Hymenobacter tibetensis: one gene and its partner. The protein of the gene in region 1 interacts with the protein of each later gene in a pairwise test. Links are inferred from orthologs where the notes say so. Each region holds a gene or a part of one and is shown on either strand. Other genes may lie near its edges.

Region 1 (7,099 bases):
CGCTACAACAAAAGCGCCACCCCCTTCAGGATGGCGCTTTTTATTTGATGGAAGTCAGAGGATTCGTTGAGACGCGCTACTTACCAAGCAGCTGCAACGTTTTGCGGTCCTTCTCGCCGCTGTAGAACTTGTCCAGCACTGCTTGGAAAACCGGGTCGGCGTTTGGCAAAGATCCAAATAGCGTCATCGAGGATTGGAGCTTCATATCATCGGGGCTGCCCAATATCTGGTACGGGTCGTTGCTGGCTAGTGCAAGCAAGGCACGGCTGATGTCTACTAACCGGCTTCCTAGCACCGGATGCTTCAAAAACGCCTCAGCTTCCTGCTCGTCTTGTATAGCGTAAAACTTCGCCGTCTCACTGAACCCCAACCCCTGGATTTGGGGAAATACATACCACATCCAATGGGTTTGCTTGCGGCCTCTTTTTATTTCTGCCAGCGCATCGCTGTAATTTCGGGCTTGTGCGTCTATGAATCGTTGCATGAGTTCTTTACAGGTATTTACTATTGTGATTTATACTCAGAACTGATTGATAAAAATAAAAAGCTATCTTTTATGAAGATAAAGTATGTATTAAGTTATGAAAATATAAAAAATATGTACAGTAATTAAAAGTAAAGTCATAGCATCGAAATTTCGATACTTGGCCTTAGTATAAGGGTTCAAAGTATGCCGTTACTAATGTTAATTCAATTTGGATATCATGGTACATGTAAGAATCCTTGATTTTTTTGGCTAGTGTTTACTATACATACTTATGTAAGCCTGTATTTAGTAGCTTCGGCTTTGTGAGGCTACTATTGGGCGTAACATGGTCAGGAGGCAGCATCGCCTTTGATGCGTTCTTTGTTGTCAGTTTCAAGCAAAATTTCGTAAGCAAACCCCGTAGAGTCTAGCATTGCAACGATGAATTTCTCTGACTCTTTTTCATCATACCCTTGAAAATCATAGTGGAATAAGGCGAGTGCTAGCCAAGCACACTCCTTATGGTTTTCGGAAAAGTATTTATTATCTAAATCTTGGTTAGGAAACAATTCAAACCAAGTTCCTTTTTCCTTATTCAAATTCCAATGAAACTGCTTGATTCTGTATGGGAGTCGAGCATCCAGCATACTTCCTTTGTTCACGGTGGAAGTAGTTCTATTAAATTGTGCTAGATACCCCTTAATTGCTTTAAGTATATTTTTTTCGTCTTTATAGCTGCATTTTATTCCGAATAGTACTTGATGTTTCATATAGCGCACTTCTATCTGTATTGACGAAGTATACCTATTCCATCAGTTTACTTTCAGTCCGCAAATGACCTTCGTCAACACAACCAATAGTAGCTGTATTGACGAAGGTTGACTAGATGGCAACGATGCTTTCCTCACTGAACTACGTTGCGCGGGTCGGGCTTGGCGGTCATTTCGTAGTCGTGGGGCGGCTGCATGCCGGCCAGGTGTTGCACGAAGTAGTCCCAGCGGCGGCGCGTCATGTAGGGCGAGTAGGCGCCGTAGCCGTGGGCGGCGTTCGGAAACACCACTAGGTCGTAGCTCTTGTTGGCTTTGGTGAGGGCCTCCACTACCAGCATCGTGTTGTAGGGCGGCACGTTGTCGTCCATTAGGCCGTGGGCCAGCATCAGCTTGCCTTTGAGGTTTTTAGCGAAGGTGGCGTTGGCTTGGTTGTCGTAGTTGGTGGTGCCGTCGGGGTTGGGTTTAAGCAGCCCGATGTAGCGCTCGGCCCAGTCGTCCTCGTAGTTGCGATTTTCGTGGTTGCCTGATTCCGAAATACCCACTTTAAAGAAGTTGGGGTAGCGGAACATAGCTGCCGCCGTAGCGTAACCGCCGCCCGAGTGGCCCCAAATGCCGGCCCGCTCCAGGTCGATGTACGGGTACTTCTGCGCCAGCTGCCGCATACCAGTCACCTGGTCCGACAACGTGTTTTCGGCCATGTTGCCGTAGCAGACATCGTGGTAGCTCTTAGACCGCAGGGGATTGCAGCTGCCCTCAATCACCACCACCACAAAGCCCAGCTCGGCCAGTGCCTGGTGGTCGCTGCGGGCCGCCGAAAACGACCAGTTGCCCACGCCGCCACCCTGTGGCCCTGGGTAGATGTAGTTGATAATCGGGTATTTCTTGGCTGGGTTCAGCGTCGTGGGCGTGAACATTAGGCCGTACAGGTCATTCTTGGCGTCCTGGTCTTTCACCGTGATGGGCGTGGGCGCCTTCCAGCCGGTGGCCGTGAGGCGCGAAATATCGGTTTTCTCGAGAGTCGAAACGAGCTTGCCGTCAGCGGCGCGCAGTACCGTTGCGCCCGGTTTGTCGGGCTGCGAGTAGGTATCCAAGAAGTAGCGGCCTGAGGGTGTCAGCGTCACGTGGTGGTTGCCGGCCTCGGGGGTGAGCAAGGTTAGGTTCTTGCCATCCAGCCCGATGCGGTAGAGGTGGGTGAAGTAGGGGTTGCCTGGCTCGCGCCCATCGGCCAGGAAATAAAGCTGGCGCTTCGCCTCGTCTACTTCCAGCAGTTGCGTTACCACAAAATTGCCCTTCGTAATCTGGTTCTTCACCTTGCCATTGCTGGCATTGTAGAGGTACAAGTGGCCCCAGTTGTCGCGCTCCGAGTACCAGATAACTTCCTTGCTTTTGGGCAGGTAGCGCCAGTTAATAGCTCCCTGGCCTGATTCATACTGCGTAGCGACGGTTTCCTCGAACACGTCGCGCACCGCGCCGGTGGTGGCATCGGCCACGCGCATCTTCTCCTGCTTGTGGTCGCGCGAGGTTGACACGAATGCCAACTGGCTGGCATCAGCGCTCCAATCCACGTCGTCGAAGGTGCCGCTGCTTGAAATATCATCCGACAGGGAGCCGCGGTGCGGGTCGGGTGGCAGCTGCAAGCGCACCACTTTCGGGTTGCTTACTTCCACAATCACCCGCTCAATCATGGCAATGTCTTTGTCGCCGGGCAGCGGGTACTTCCACGACTTGAGAGTGGGGTGGCCGATGTTGGTGGTCACCAGGTACATGTCGCCCACAGCGCGCTGGTCTTGCCGGAACGTGGCGATTTTGCGCGAGTCAGGCGACCAGCGCAAAATCGGCCGGTCGCTGTGGGTCCAGCCGGCGTTGTCGGTGGCGTAGCCGTAGTCCTTGGCCCCGTCGGTGGTGAGCTGGGTGGATTGGTTGGTTTTCGTGTCGCGCACCCACAAGTTGTAGTCCTTGATGTAGGCGGCCAGCTGGCCGTTGGGCGACTCAATTTCGTTTTGCGCGTTGGGGCTAGGCTGGGCGGCGGGTGCTGTGGCGGGGCTTAGTTGCTCGCTAACCAAATCATACTGCCAGTTCTTGCCAGCGGCGGCAAACGAAATCGACTTTTCATCGGGCGAAAACGCAAGGTCCCGGAATGGTAGCCGGCTGGCCTGGTACGTTTTACCGCTGGCGGTGGAGAGGGCCGCTGCCAGTTTGGCGTGATTGAAGGCGGCAGTGCGGGTTTTGCGGGCGGGGTCCACTAACACAAATTCGGCGCCCTGGGCGGTCAGCACGCGGTACCAAAACCGGTCGTTGGCCAGCCAGTGGGGCTGGCCGGCGCTGCCATCAACTAGCGGTTGGGTGTTGTAGCCCATGAAGCGCTCGGCCCGGGCGTAGTCTTGGGTGGTGAGGGCGGGCAACTGCTGGGCCAAGGTGGCAACTGAAATGAAAAAGGCAGTTGCGGTGAGGGCCAGTAAATACTTGGGCATAGGCTTGGCAGGAAATAGGCTAAAAGTCGGAATTATTAGGAGCCTAAGGTATCACGAAATACGCGACGGAGCGTTCTTCTTGCTTGGCTGGCGCGAGCCTATTTCTTTGAAACGGCTCGTCTTCCTATCAATAAAAAGAGGTTCCATACTGCTGTATGGAACCTCTTGCGGAAAGCTTGCCAGCGTGTTAGCTCATGGAAACTTCGGATACTTCGAGAAGTCGGGCTTGCGCTTTTCCAGGAAGGCGTTCTTGCCTTCTTTGGCTTCCTCGCTCAGGTAGTAAAGCAGCGTGGCGTTGCCGGCCAACTCCTGGATGCCTGCCTGCCCATCCAGTTCAGCATTGAACGAGGACTTCAGCATGCGCAACGCCAAGGGGCTTTTCTCGAGAATCTTGTGGCACCACGCCACAGTGGTCTCTTCCAGCTGATCGAGCGGCACCACTTTGTTCACGAGGCCCATATCGAGGGCTTCCTGCGCGTCATACTGGTCGCAGAGAAACCAGATTTCGCGGGCTTTCTTTTGGCCGACTACGCGTGCGAGGTAGGAAGCACCGAAACCGCCATCGAACGAGCCCACGTTAGGGCCAGTCTGGCCGAAGCGGGCGTTGTCGGCGGCAATGCTTAGGTCGCAGACCACGTGCAGCACGTGGCCACCCCCGATGGCCCAGCCCGCCACCATGGCCACTACCGGCTTGGGGATAGAGCGAATCATCTTTTGCAGGTCCAGTACGTTGAGGCGGGGCATGGCATCATCACCAACGTAGCCACCGTGGCCCCGGACGCTCTGGTCGCCGCCCGAGCAGAAGGCCTTGCCTCCTTCCCCGGTGAGGATGATAACGCCGATATCGGTGCGGTTGCGGCAGATGTCCATAGCCTCAATCATCTCCTGCACCGTGAGGGGCGTGAAGGCGTTGTGCACCTGCGGGCGGTTGATGCTGATTTTGGCGATGCCGCCAGCTTGCGTGAAGAGAATTTCGCGGAACTCCTTGATCGGGGTCCAAGTGATTTGTTCGGCCATACGTCTGAAAATGATGTAAAGAAGGAAGGCCGTCCTGCTGCGCTTGCCGAAGCCGCTCTATTGCTTCGCTGAAAGAAAATAGGCGAAGCAGTGGAGCTTCGACAGGCTTAGCAGGACGTTCTGATATAAACCATTAAGATGGGAAACCGGCTTTTACCGCGGCCCGGTATTGTTCGAAAAATTCGGCGTTGGTCTTGCTGTCAGTGCTGATTTCCAGCAAGGCTGCGCCCGTTTCGGGTGCAAAGAAAACCGGTAGCGCCGACTCTAGCTCCGCGAACGACGAAACCGGGAAATACTGTAGCTTGAAATCCCGCGCCGTATTCTCGGCGGTCAGCAGCTGGTGCGTCTCGAAAAACTCTTCTAGCTCGGGCTGTTGGCGCGGTCCATCAATCATGCGGAAGATGCCGCCGCCGTGGTTGTTGAACACAACCACCCGCAGGTTGGGCGTCGGATAGTTGTGCCAAAACGCGTTCCGGTCATAGAAAAACGCTACGTCGCCCGTCAGCAGTACCACTGGCCGCTGTGGCTGGGCCAGTGCCGCGCCTACCGCCGTGCTGTTGCAGCCGTCGATGCCGCTGGTGCCTCGGTTGGCAAACACTTCCACTTGCTTGCCCACTGGCAACCCCAAGATATTGGCGTACCGGACCGCCATGCTGTTGGCGAGGTGGAGCGCCGTCTGGTCGGGCAGGAGCTGTAGGCAGTGATGGAAGGCCGTAAACTCGTTGAACGGCTGCTCGAGCTGCTGCATGAACTGTTGTAGAAAGCTTGTCGCCCATGATTCAGCCGCTAGCCATGATTTCAAATAAGCTGCTTTAACGGAAGCTTCTTCACCGGGTAGGGGCTCAATTGCCGGCCACTTTAGCTGCGGTGTAGCAAGATGAGTGGAGACAGAAGCGACACGCGTGGCGTCCTGCGCCACCACGTGGCTGGGTGTGACTGAGTAAGTAGTCGAACCGCCCGCATTCGTGGTCACGCTAGGAACCGAACCTAGTATAAGACCTTCAGTGTCTCTGATACTGCTAGGCGAATCATGCGGCTCTTCGGCCAGCAATGCGCCAAAGAAATCTGTGGGCTCCATGCGCACAAGCTTAGTGAGCGACTGGAACGTGTCGGCCTCCACGCCGGCGGCTTGGATGTGCCAGTGCTGAGTGGGTTTCGTATTGCGCAGGTAAAGCTTCAGCGACTTCGAGATGAGCGACTTACCGAAGGTGATAAGCAACTCTGGCTTTAACGCCTCCTTCAAGCCGGGCTCCTGCACCGCCATGAATACGTCCTGGTGGCCCAAGGGACGCAAACGTTGGTCGTAATCAGAAACTACGGGCAAGTGTACGTTGGCAATCAAGTCGCCGACCACCGGCACCTGCCAGGTGGCCGCAAAACGATGCAACGCCAGCAGTAGCTCGGTGTCAGCGGGTTGCTGACCGGCAACCACTAACACACGACTAGCGTTGCGGAGGGCTTCACGAAGTTCTGTAAGCACAGCGCTAGGCAGTTGGGGGCGGCTGGGTAGTTCCCGCGTCACTTTCACGTTCTGCTCGTACTGTATTTCCTCGCCGGCCTTCGGGTAGAAGGGCTCCCGCAGTGGCACGTTCACTTGTACCGGGCCGGCAGGGCCAGCTTGCGCCAGCTTGATGGCCTCGTTCACAATGCGCGCCGAATGCCACTTGGCATCGGTGTGCGATGTATCGGCCGGAAACTCGAAGGCACCTTTGGCGTGGGCCCCATACAGGTTGTGCTGCCGAATGGTCTGGCCGTCGAGCTGGTCTATCCATTCTGGCGGCCGGTCGGCGGTGAAAATTACGAGCGGAATGTGCTGGAAATAAGCTTCGGCTACGGCGGGTGCGTAGTTGAGGCCGGCCGTGCCGGAGGTACATACCAACACCACTGCCCGCTGTTGGGCCTGCGCCATGCCCAACGCAATAAAGGCTGCGGCCCGCTCATCGGGCACCACCCGCACCGTTAGGTTGGAGTGGCGGGCGAAGGCCAGCGTCAGCGGGGCCGAGCGAGAACCCGGTGACAACACCACATCCGTAATACCGTGCCGGGCGCAGATTTCAGCAATATTATGAACAGCCTGCATAAAGTAACTGAGTGAGAAAGTAACGAAGCAAGTAACTGAAGAGGTGGCTGCGTGATAACAGTTGCGCCATCTGTCTGGATAGACCCTTCAACGGTTTATTCAGTTACTCGACGTAGTCATTGTGTGGAGCACGGCCCCCATGGTAGTCAACTTTAGCTCTGTTTCCTGCCATTCGCGGTCTGGGTCGGAGTCCACAGTGAGGCCGGTGCCAGCGTAGAGGATGGCCTCGGTGGGGCGCAACTGGAGGCAGCGAAGATTTACGTACAGGCGCGAGATGCCGGCTGTCGGCAAGTTC
Region 2 (7,020 bases), 110 kb from region 1 along the record:
CAGTGCCCGTAGTGGCTTACAACGATGCCCTACGCGCAGTGGAAGCTGCCCTTGCCGATGCAGAGAAATACCGCTATCTACTCATGCGCGCCCTGCGTCGCAACAACGCCGCCAACACGGTGGCTCCTTCCCTCATTCCGAACCGTCTACTGACACCCGAAACGCCAGTTTTCCCTCTGTATCCTGAAGACGATGAACTGGCAGCCTAACAGCTTGCTTGCTGGCACCTAACACAACGACCGGGCCCCAGGACACGGTCGTTGTGTTAGGTGCCTATTGGTCATGTGTCTTGCGCACGGCACTCTAACCAGCTTCATGACCACTTAGGGCTACGTTCTGCTTTTCGTTCCAGCGGCATCCTAGCTCTTGCGCTAGTGCCACTGCCTGCTGGCGTAGTTCAGGCACCGCTGTCGACTCGAAGTACGCTGGTCTTCTGCTTGGGCCAAGAGTGAAAAGCAAGTTGGAGGCCTCTCCACGTGCATTGAGCATAGCACCATGCTCGTCGGTAAGAATACCTAACCGCAAAGGGTCAATTTGCAGATGTCCGGCGGTGCGTAGCGCTGCTACCGCAGGGTCCTGGATTCGGGAGTAGTCTAGCAGCGGGCCGGTGCAGTTGATAACGTGCCGGGCGGTATGCCAGGTAGTTTCTGTTTTATGCTCGGTTTCAACGCGCAGGTTTTCACCGGCTTCCACGATCTTCCTGACGCGGCCACTGTGCATGTGTACCTGGCCGGTGGCTATCATAGCCGTAAGTGCTGCTACATTCTGCTGCGGGCTCCGGTGCCGCAGCACCGACCACAGAGAGGCCAAGTGCCGTAGAAAACGCGCCTGCTCTGGAAGAGGCCATGCCGACCATATGGCGCCTAGGTGCGGCCGCAGGGAGTCGAATACTGGCCGCCACGGTATGCCTTGTGTAGCAGCCTGTCTGACCTGCCGCCGCACCGCCGCTACCACTTCGCCCACTGTATGCAGGTGGCGCAGCTCGGTTTCGTAGAAGCTGGGGTACGAAGGGTGCCGTTGGTGGCTAACTGGCCAGCGCTTGTTGCGAGATACCACCGTAATCTGAGCCCGGTGCCCATCGGCGCGCAGGCCCATCAGTATGTCAACCGCTGTCAGTCCTGAGCCAATAAGCAGCACTTCATCGTCGGGCTTAATGGCGCGTAGGGCGCCTTCGGCCCAAGGGTTGTTGTGAAAGCCCGAATGAGAAACACACTCCGCCGCACCGGCTGGCGTAGGCGGCGGAAAGTTGCCCAAGGCCAGCACTACTATGTCGCTGCGTAGTGTGGTGCCGTCGGCAAGGCGCACAGTGGCGTAGTGGCCGTCGGGTGCTACCGTCACGCCTATTGCTGCTTGCTGGTGCCACTGAAACGTTAGGCCATTGGCGGCTGGGTGAGTTAGAACCTCATCAGTAAGGGCCCTCATATACCGGCCATAGGTTTGGCGCGGACAAAAATCATCGTTTTGGACGGGAGTGCCGGTTGCTTGTAGCCAGTTAATAAAATGCCTGGGCTGATCGGGGAAGGCACTGATGTTTGACGCCCGCACATTAAGTAAATGCTCGGGCCGGCGGTCTAGGTACGCCAGGCCCGGGCCCAGCACCGGGCGGGGCTCCACAATGTGTACTTCTCCGTTCAACGGCCCTGCTACCTGCGCCAGCTGAATGGCCAGCATCGAGCCCGAAAAGCCGCCTCCCAAAATTGTGATAGTGCGCTGCTGCAAAACAAGCAAGTTAGAAGTACGGAATCAGGAGCAAAAAAAACGCCGACTCTTCAAAGAGTGCAAGGTAAAGCAATGGACTAGTATAATTCTGAATTCACTTCACCAGACAAGCAAACCAGCCGGTACCTACTGCACTATAAAACCAGCAGCCCGTCCGTGGGTTCCACACGGGCGGGCTGCTGAAGCACAAAGTCGTATGAACGTAGCTTGTTGTTGCAGCATCAGGCAATTGACAACCATACAACACAGGGCTAGCTTATAGGTAAGCTCCTGGCACAAGATAATTGCGCACGTAGTCGCTGATGCCTTCTTCGAGAGCAATGAAAGGCTGGTTGTAGCCAATGCTCCGCAGTTTGCTCATGTCGGCCTGCGTGAAGTACTGGTACTTGTCCCGGATATCTTCAGGAGTGTCGCGAAACTGGATGTCGGCGGTGCGGCCGAGGGCAGCAAAGGTGTTAAGCGCCAAATCCAGGAACGTACGCGCTTCCCCCGTGCCCAAGTTATAGAGGCCTGAGTGCTGGCGCTGGCGCATCAGAAAGTAGCACACCTCCACCACGTCCTTCACGTACACAAAGTCTCGCATTTGGCCGCCATCCGTATAGTCGGGGTTGTGCGAGCGGAACAGCGTCATGGAGCCCGTTTTCTGAATCTGCTCGAACGCATGGAGAATCACGGAAGCCATCCGGCCCTTGTGGTACTCGTTGGGCCCGTACACATTAAAGAACTTCAGTCCGGCCCAGAAAAAAGGCTTCTCCAACTGATTGATAGCCCAGTTGTCGAAGTCGTTTTTAGAGTCGCCGTACGGATTGAGGGGGCGGTAGAGCGGCAACAGGGCATCATCCTGGTCGGAGTAGCCAAGTGTGCCCGAGCCATAGGTAGCCGCTGAGGAAGCGTATACGAGCGGCAGCTGGTAGCGGCAGCAAGCCTGCCACATCTGCTTGGAGTAGTTCAGGTTCAGCAAATCTAGCACGGCGCGGTCTTGCTCCGTAGTATCGGTGCGTGCGCCCAAGTGAAAGATGAACTCTACTTGCTCATGATGGGTATCCAGCCAATCGAAAAACTCGGTCCGGTCTACGTATTCGCGTAGGTGTTTTCCTTTGAGATTGGCAAGCTTGCGCTCTACAGCAAAGTTGTCCACCACCACGATGTCATTGAAATTGGCGGCGTTGAGGCGGGTGACAAGACAGCTGGCAATAAAGCCAGCCGCTCCAGTGACGACTATCATAAGGCAGAATTTTCGTCAAAAGTATCACAGATTTCACTGACTGCCCGCCCGCCGCCTCTTCTGCCAAGCAACGCAGCCCCAGCTCTCGCTGCAGCCAAGCAAGAAGCTGAAGCTGCTTAGCTAGCTGTCGGCCCGATGCCTAAGGTTTCGCGCCAGCGTTTCACCAATACTTTCGCCGAAAAAGTCTCGGCGTACAGCGCCTTTTGCGCGCTTCTGGATACTCGGCCTGTCTGAATGTCAGTAGCCAAAGTCAGCACTGCATTTTTCACTTCCTCGTAAGAAGCAGTGGTAGGAATAACCCGTGTAGCCATGGGGTCGCAGGCAATGTCTGGTACGCCTCCACGGTCGGTGGCCAGCCACGGCAAGCCGGCGCTCATCACTTCTAGCAGCGCGATAGGTAACCCTTCCGGATGGGTGGAGAGCAGCAGGTAGGCATCGAGTTGGGTTAAGACGCCTTGCAGTGCCTCTTTGCCAGAGAAAGGGCCGTGGTACCGAAGATTGGGGTAACGCGTGAAGAATTCAGGAGAATACGTTTCTCCTTCGCCCCAAATGTGAAACTCAACACCCTTAACCTCGGGGTCGGCGCTAAGCTGGCACAGCAGATCAATGCCTTTCTCCTTAATCAAGCGGCCGTAATAGCCGAAGCGCAACGTAGGACCAGGCTCGGGGTGGGCGCTTGCTATTTCCCGTGAGAAGCATGGAATGCTAAGCACCCGGCGGTCCAAGGTTTGCTGCATGTCCTTGGCGTTGCGGCTCGAGCAAGCAATAATGGAATCAGCGTTGCGCAAGGCATTGCGGTAGCCTGCTGGCCAAGTGGCTTGGTCGGCGGCATCACCGGCGGTATGGTGGTGGTGTACCCAACGGCGGCGGCGCGGCAGCAACCGCGCAAACAGGTTGACGCTGTTGCCTTGGCCATTGGTGTACAGCGCATCGTAGCGCTTGGTAAGTCGTTTTAGCCCGATCCAGGAAAGCCAAATCAATTGCCCAAGCGAACTATTCGGCCGCCCTAGGTACACTCGGTTGCAGATGCGCCGGAAAAAATCTTCCGTTTCCGGAAGCATTGCAGAATTGCGGATAACCAAATCAACTGCGGCTCCCGATTCAGCCAGATTCAAGCAGAACTCCCGGAGGTGGCTCTCAATACCACCCGTTGGCATATGCTGCGTAGCGAACACCAAAATAGAAGCCGGTGCCTTCGCTGTTTCAACAGCATGAGTTGTAGTTTGAGGGAGAACTTGTGTAGCTGACGGCATTATATACGAGGTTTAAAAGCTAGGGGAGACTTGTTCAGAAACACTGCGGTCTTTCTGAAATTTCACGAAGTACTGTGGCAGCAGACATACTGGTAGCAAGTGCTTCTGGCTGCATGATGGAGTGTGGTGCAGCTTTCGTAAAAGCATTTCGCTGCGGATGTCTTGCCGCATAGACGAAAAACTATAAGGCTGGTTTAATAAAAAATTATCTGCTCAAGCCAATAAAGTTACCAGGGAAGGAGAAACCCCAAACACCAGAAGCCAGCGCAGCTACAATGATGTTGGTTCTTTGAGCCATTAGAAACCGATCTGCAAATATAGGAAACAGCTGATTTTAGTGGTTAGACAATCGTAGATTTAGACAATAGGTTCCAAGCGTAGTACAACAACTGAAAGCTATCAAAGTTAGAAAAGCTTTGCGTTTTGATTGAAAACCCGAAATAGCCCACTCTATAGTATTCAGCAGCTAGTGCTTGCTACGCAGGTATGCAATAAGGGCATCAGTAAGTATATATGGTAGATTAGTTGTAGTTCTTACGAGTTCTTAGTTGTTGCTGACAACGCCCCACCAACCCCTGATACAAGGTATTATTTGGATACAGGCTTTCCGACGCAAACAGTACCCTGGTTTTCTGTGGTTTAGGCCAGTGAATTTTGTGTCTAGGCTGTTTCAGCGCCTATTCAACATGGACTATCATATTGCAGTGCCGGTTGCATGGCTGGCTACACGTGCAGCCAGCATGGAGCAACTACACTAAGGCTGTGGGTCTATGAGGCAACTAGCACGCGGGTGTTGATGGCCGAAGCACTCTTCCCCTAGCAACTTACCTTTGTAGCCATGCTTCACTTATCCGTGCGTCACCTGCTGAAGTTGCTGCCGCTACTCTGCCTGCCGCTAGCCTGCCAGCAAGCCGACCAATCAGCCACCAACTCCGTAACGGCTGTCCAACCGAAAACGCAACGTATCCGCGACGACTTAGGGCGCGAACTCACCCTAGTGGCTCAGCCACTTCGTATCATGGCGCTAGCTCCATCCATGACCGAAATGCTCTATGCCATAGCCGACACTGCCACCATTATTGCCCGTACCCAAAATTGCGACTACCCAGCTGCGGCGCTCCGAAAGCCCATCATAAGCAATTACCCGCTGGATATGGAACGCTTGATTGCGCTCCGCCCCGATGTGGTATTTACAGTCGAAGGCATCACTTCTCTTGACGATGCAGCACGGCTGGAAAAGTTTGGTGTTCCAGTCTACTATCAGCGTAGCCAGACAGTAGCAGACGTGTTCCGAAGCATGCAGGTTTTGGGCCGTATACTGCACAGGCAGCCGCAGGCTCGCCACCTCACCGATTCGTTGCGCCAAGAGCTAGCAGCTGTTGCGAAGAACACTTCTGCCTCGAAAGCCCGGCCTCGCGTGCTGGCTATTACTTGGCAAGACCCCATCTACGTATACGGGCAAAACACGCTGTTCACCGACAAAGTCAGGTTAGGAGGAGGCCAGAACGCCGTAACCGAGAAATTTGCGCAGCCCTATCCAGCGCTTACGCGCGAATACATTCTCAAATTAAATCCTGATGTGCTCATCGGGGGGAGCTTTGGCAAGCTAGACAGTACGTTCTTTAAAAATTACCCAGAGCTGAAGCGGATTCGTGCTTATCAAGCTCGCCAAGTATATGGTATTACGGGCAACCTAATGGAGCGCCCCGGCCCGCGGGTAGTGGAGTCAGTGCGAGAGCTTCAAAAGATACTAGCGAGCAGCCAGCCATAGTTTTTGCCCATATACCGCAAAAGTTGGCTTATATCTCACCCACCCCCACCATCCGCTCTTGCTGTTAAATAGAAGTCAGCCCCAGACACCCGTAGCCTAATCACATGAACCAACGTGCTCTGCCCTGGATTTTGGCCAGCTTGCTGCTGACGTTCGCGCTGGTGGTACTGGGTATGCGCGTGGGTAGCTACGAAACCACCTACGCTCTACTAGCCCGCGCTTTTATAAGCTATAATCCTCAGGACCCAACCCATTTGGTGCTCGTAGAACTGCGGCTGCCCCGTATTCTGCTGGCGTTGCTGGCGGGCGGTGGCTTAGCATTCAGTGGCTACCTCATGCAAGCTATGGTCAACAACCCCTTAGCCGATCCTTACTTGCTAGGAACGGCTTCGGGGGCTTCTCTAGGCGCTATCTTCTGCTTTTCTTTCTTGCCTAGTCTAACATTAGGTGGCTTCTATCTGCCACCGCTTTTCGCGCTGGTTGGGGCGCTGGCTACTACGTTGGTGGTGGTAGCCGTTGGCACGCAGCGGGGCCAACTTATCCCGGCGCAGTTGCTGCTCGCGGGCGTGGCGGTAGGCTCACTCACTACGGCCGTGGGTGGGGTGCTCACGTTCCTGTCGGACACGCAGGAAAAGCTGCGGAGTGTTACGTTTTGGGCGGCGGGTAGCTTCGAGCGGGCCGGTTGGAGCATGCTACCCTATCCGGCGGTAGCGTTGGCAGCAGCGCTGGGGCTGTTCGTATTTATGCAGAAGGACCTGAATATTTTGCTGCTAGGGGAGGAGCGGGCCCAGGGCCTCGGCGTACACGTAGCGCGCACCCGCTGGCTGTTGCTGCTTACTGCCTCCATCCTAACGGGTTGTGTGGTGGCCTTGTGTGGCCCCATTGGATTCGTTGGTCTGGTGGTGCCCCACCTCACGCGGTGGCTGTTGGGCGTGACGGGGCGGGCCAATCCGCTGTTCTGTGTACTGCTCGGTGCGAACTTCTTGCTGGCCTGCGACCTACTTGCCCGGCTACTTTATCCGCCAGCTGGCCTGCCAGTAGGCTTGGTCACT

The links.
Region 2: the proteins of menB (region 1) and rfaD interact in binary tests that used the Escherichia coli proteins (3 or more experiments, as listed by UniProt). The link is inferred for Hymenobacter tibetensis from one-to-one orthologs.

The regions. Positions count from the first base shown.
Region 1 is NZ_CP094669.1:3,987,394-3,994,492, reverse strand. What follows is about bases 2,813-5,782. They hold menB (1,4-dihydroxy-2-naphthoyl-CoA synthase), read right to left. Parts: upstream 4,725-5,782; coding sequence 3,900-4,724; downstream 2,813-3,899. Other genes in these bases: menD (2-succinyl-5-enolpyruvyl-6-hydroxy-3-cyclohexene-1-carboxylic-acid synthase), read right to left, coding at 4,858-5,782; MTX78_RS15940 (S9 family peptidase), read right to left, coding at 2,813-3,707. Outside these bases: MTX78_RS15950 (DUF1810 domain-containing protein), read right to left, coding at 77-484; MTX78_RS15945 (hypothetical protein), read right to left, coding at 817-1,236; more of MTX78_RS15940, read right to left, coding at 1,371-2,812; more of menD, read right to left, coding at 5,783-6,804; MTX78_RS15925 (chorismate-binding protein), read right to left, coding at 6,904-7,099. UniProt on the Escherichia coli protein: Converts o-succinylbenzoyl-CoA (OSB-CoA) to 1,4-dihydroxy-2-naphthoyl-CoA (DHNA-CoA).
Region 2 is NZ_CP094669.1:4,095,135-4,102,154, reverse strand. The notes cover bases 961-3,851. They hold rfaD (ADP-glyceromanno-heptose 6-epimerase), read right to left. Parts: upstream 2,945-3,851; coding sequence 1,976-2,944; downstream 961-1,975. Other genes in these bases: MTX78_RS16425 (glycosyltransferase family 4 protein), read right to left, coding at 3,061-3,851; MTX78_RS16435 (FAD/NAD(P)-binding protein), read right to left, coding at 961-1,719. Outside these bases: MTX78_RS16440 (hypothetical protein), read left to right, coding at 1-209; more of MTX78_RS16435, read right to left, coding at 304-960; more of MTX78_RS16425, read right to left, coding at 3,852-4,101; MTX78_RS16420 (ABC transporter substrate-binding protein), read left to right, coding at 5,036-5,968; MTX78_RS16415 (FecCD family ABC transporter permease), read left to right, coding at 6,073-7,020. UniProt on the Escherichia coli protein: Catalyzes the interconversion between ADP-D-glycero-beta-D-manno-heptose and ADP-L-glycero-beta-D-manno-heptose via an epimerization at carbon 6 of the heptose.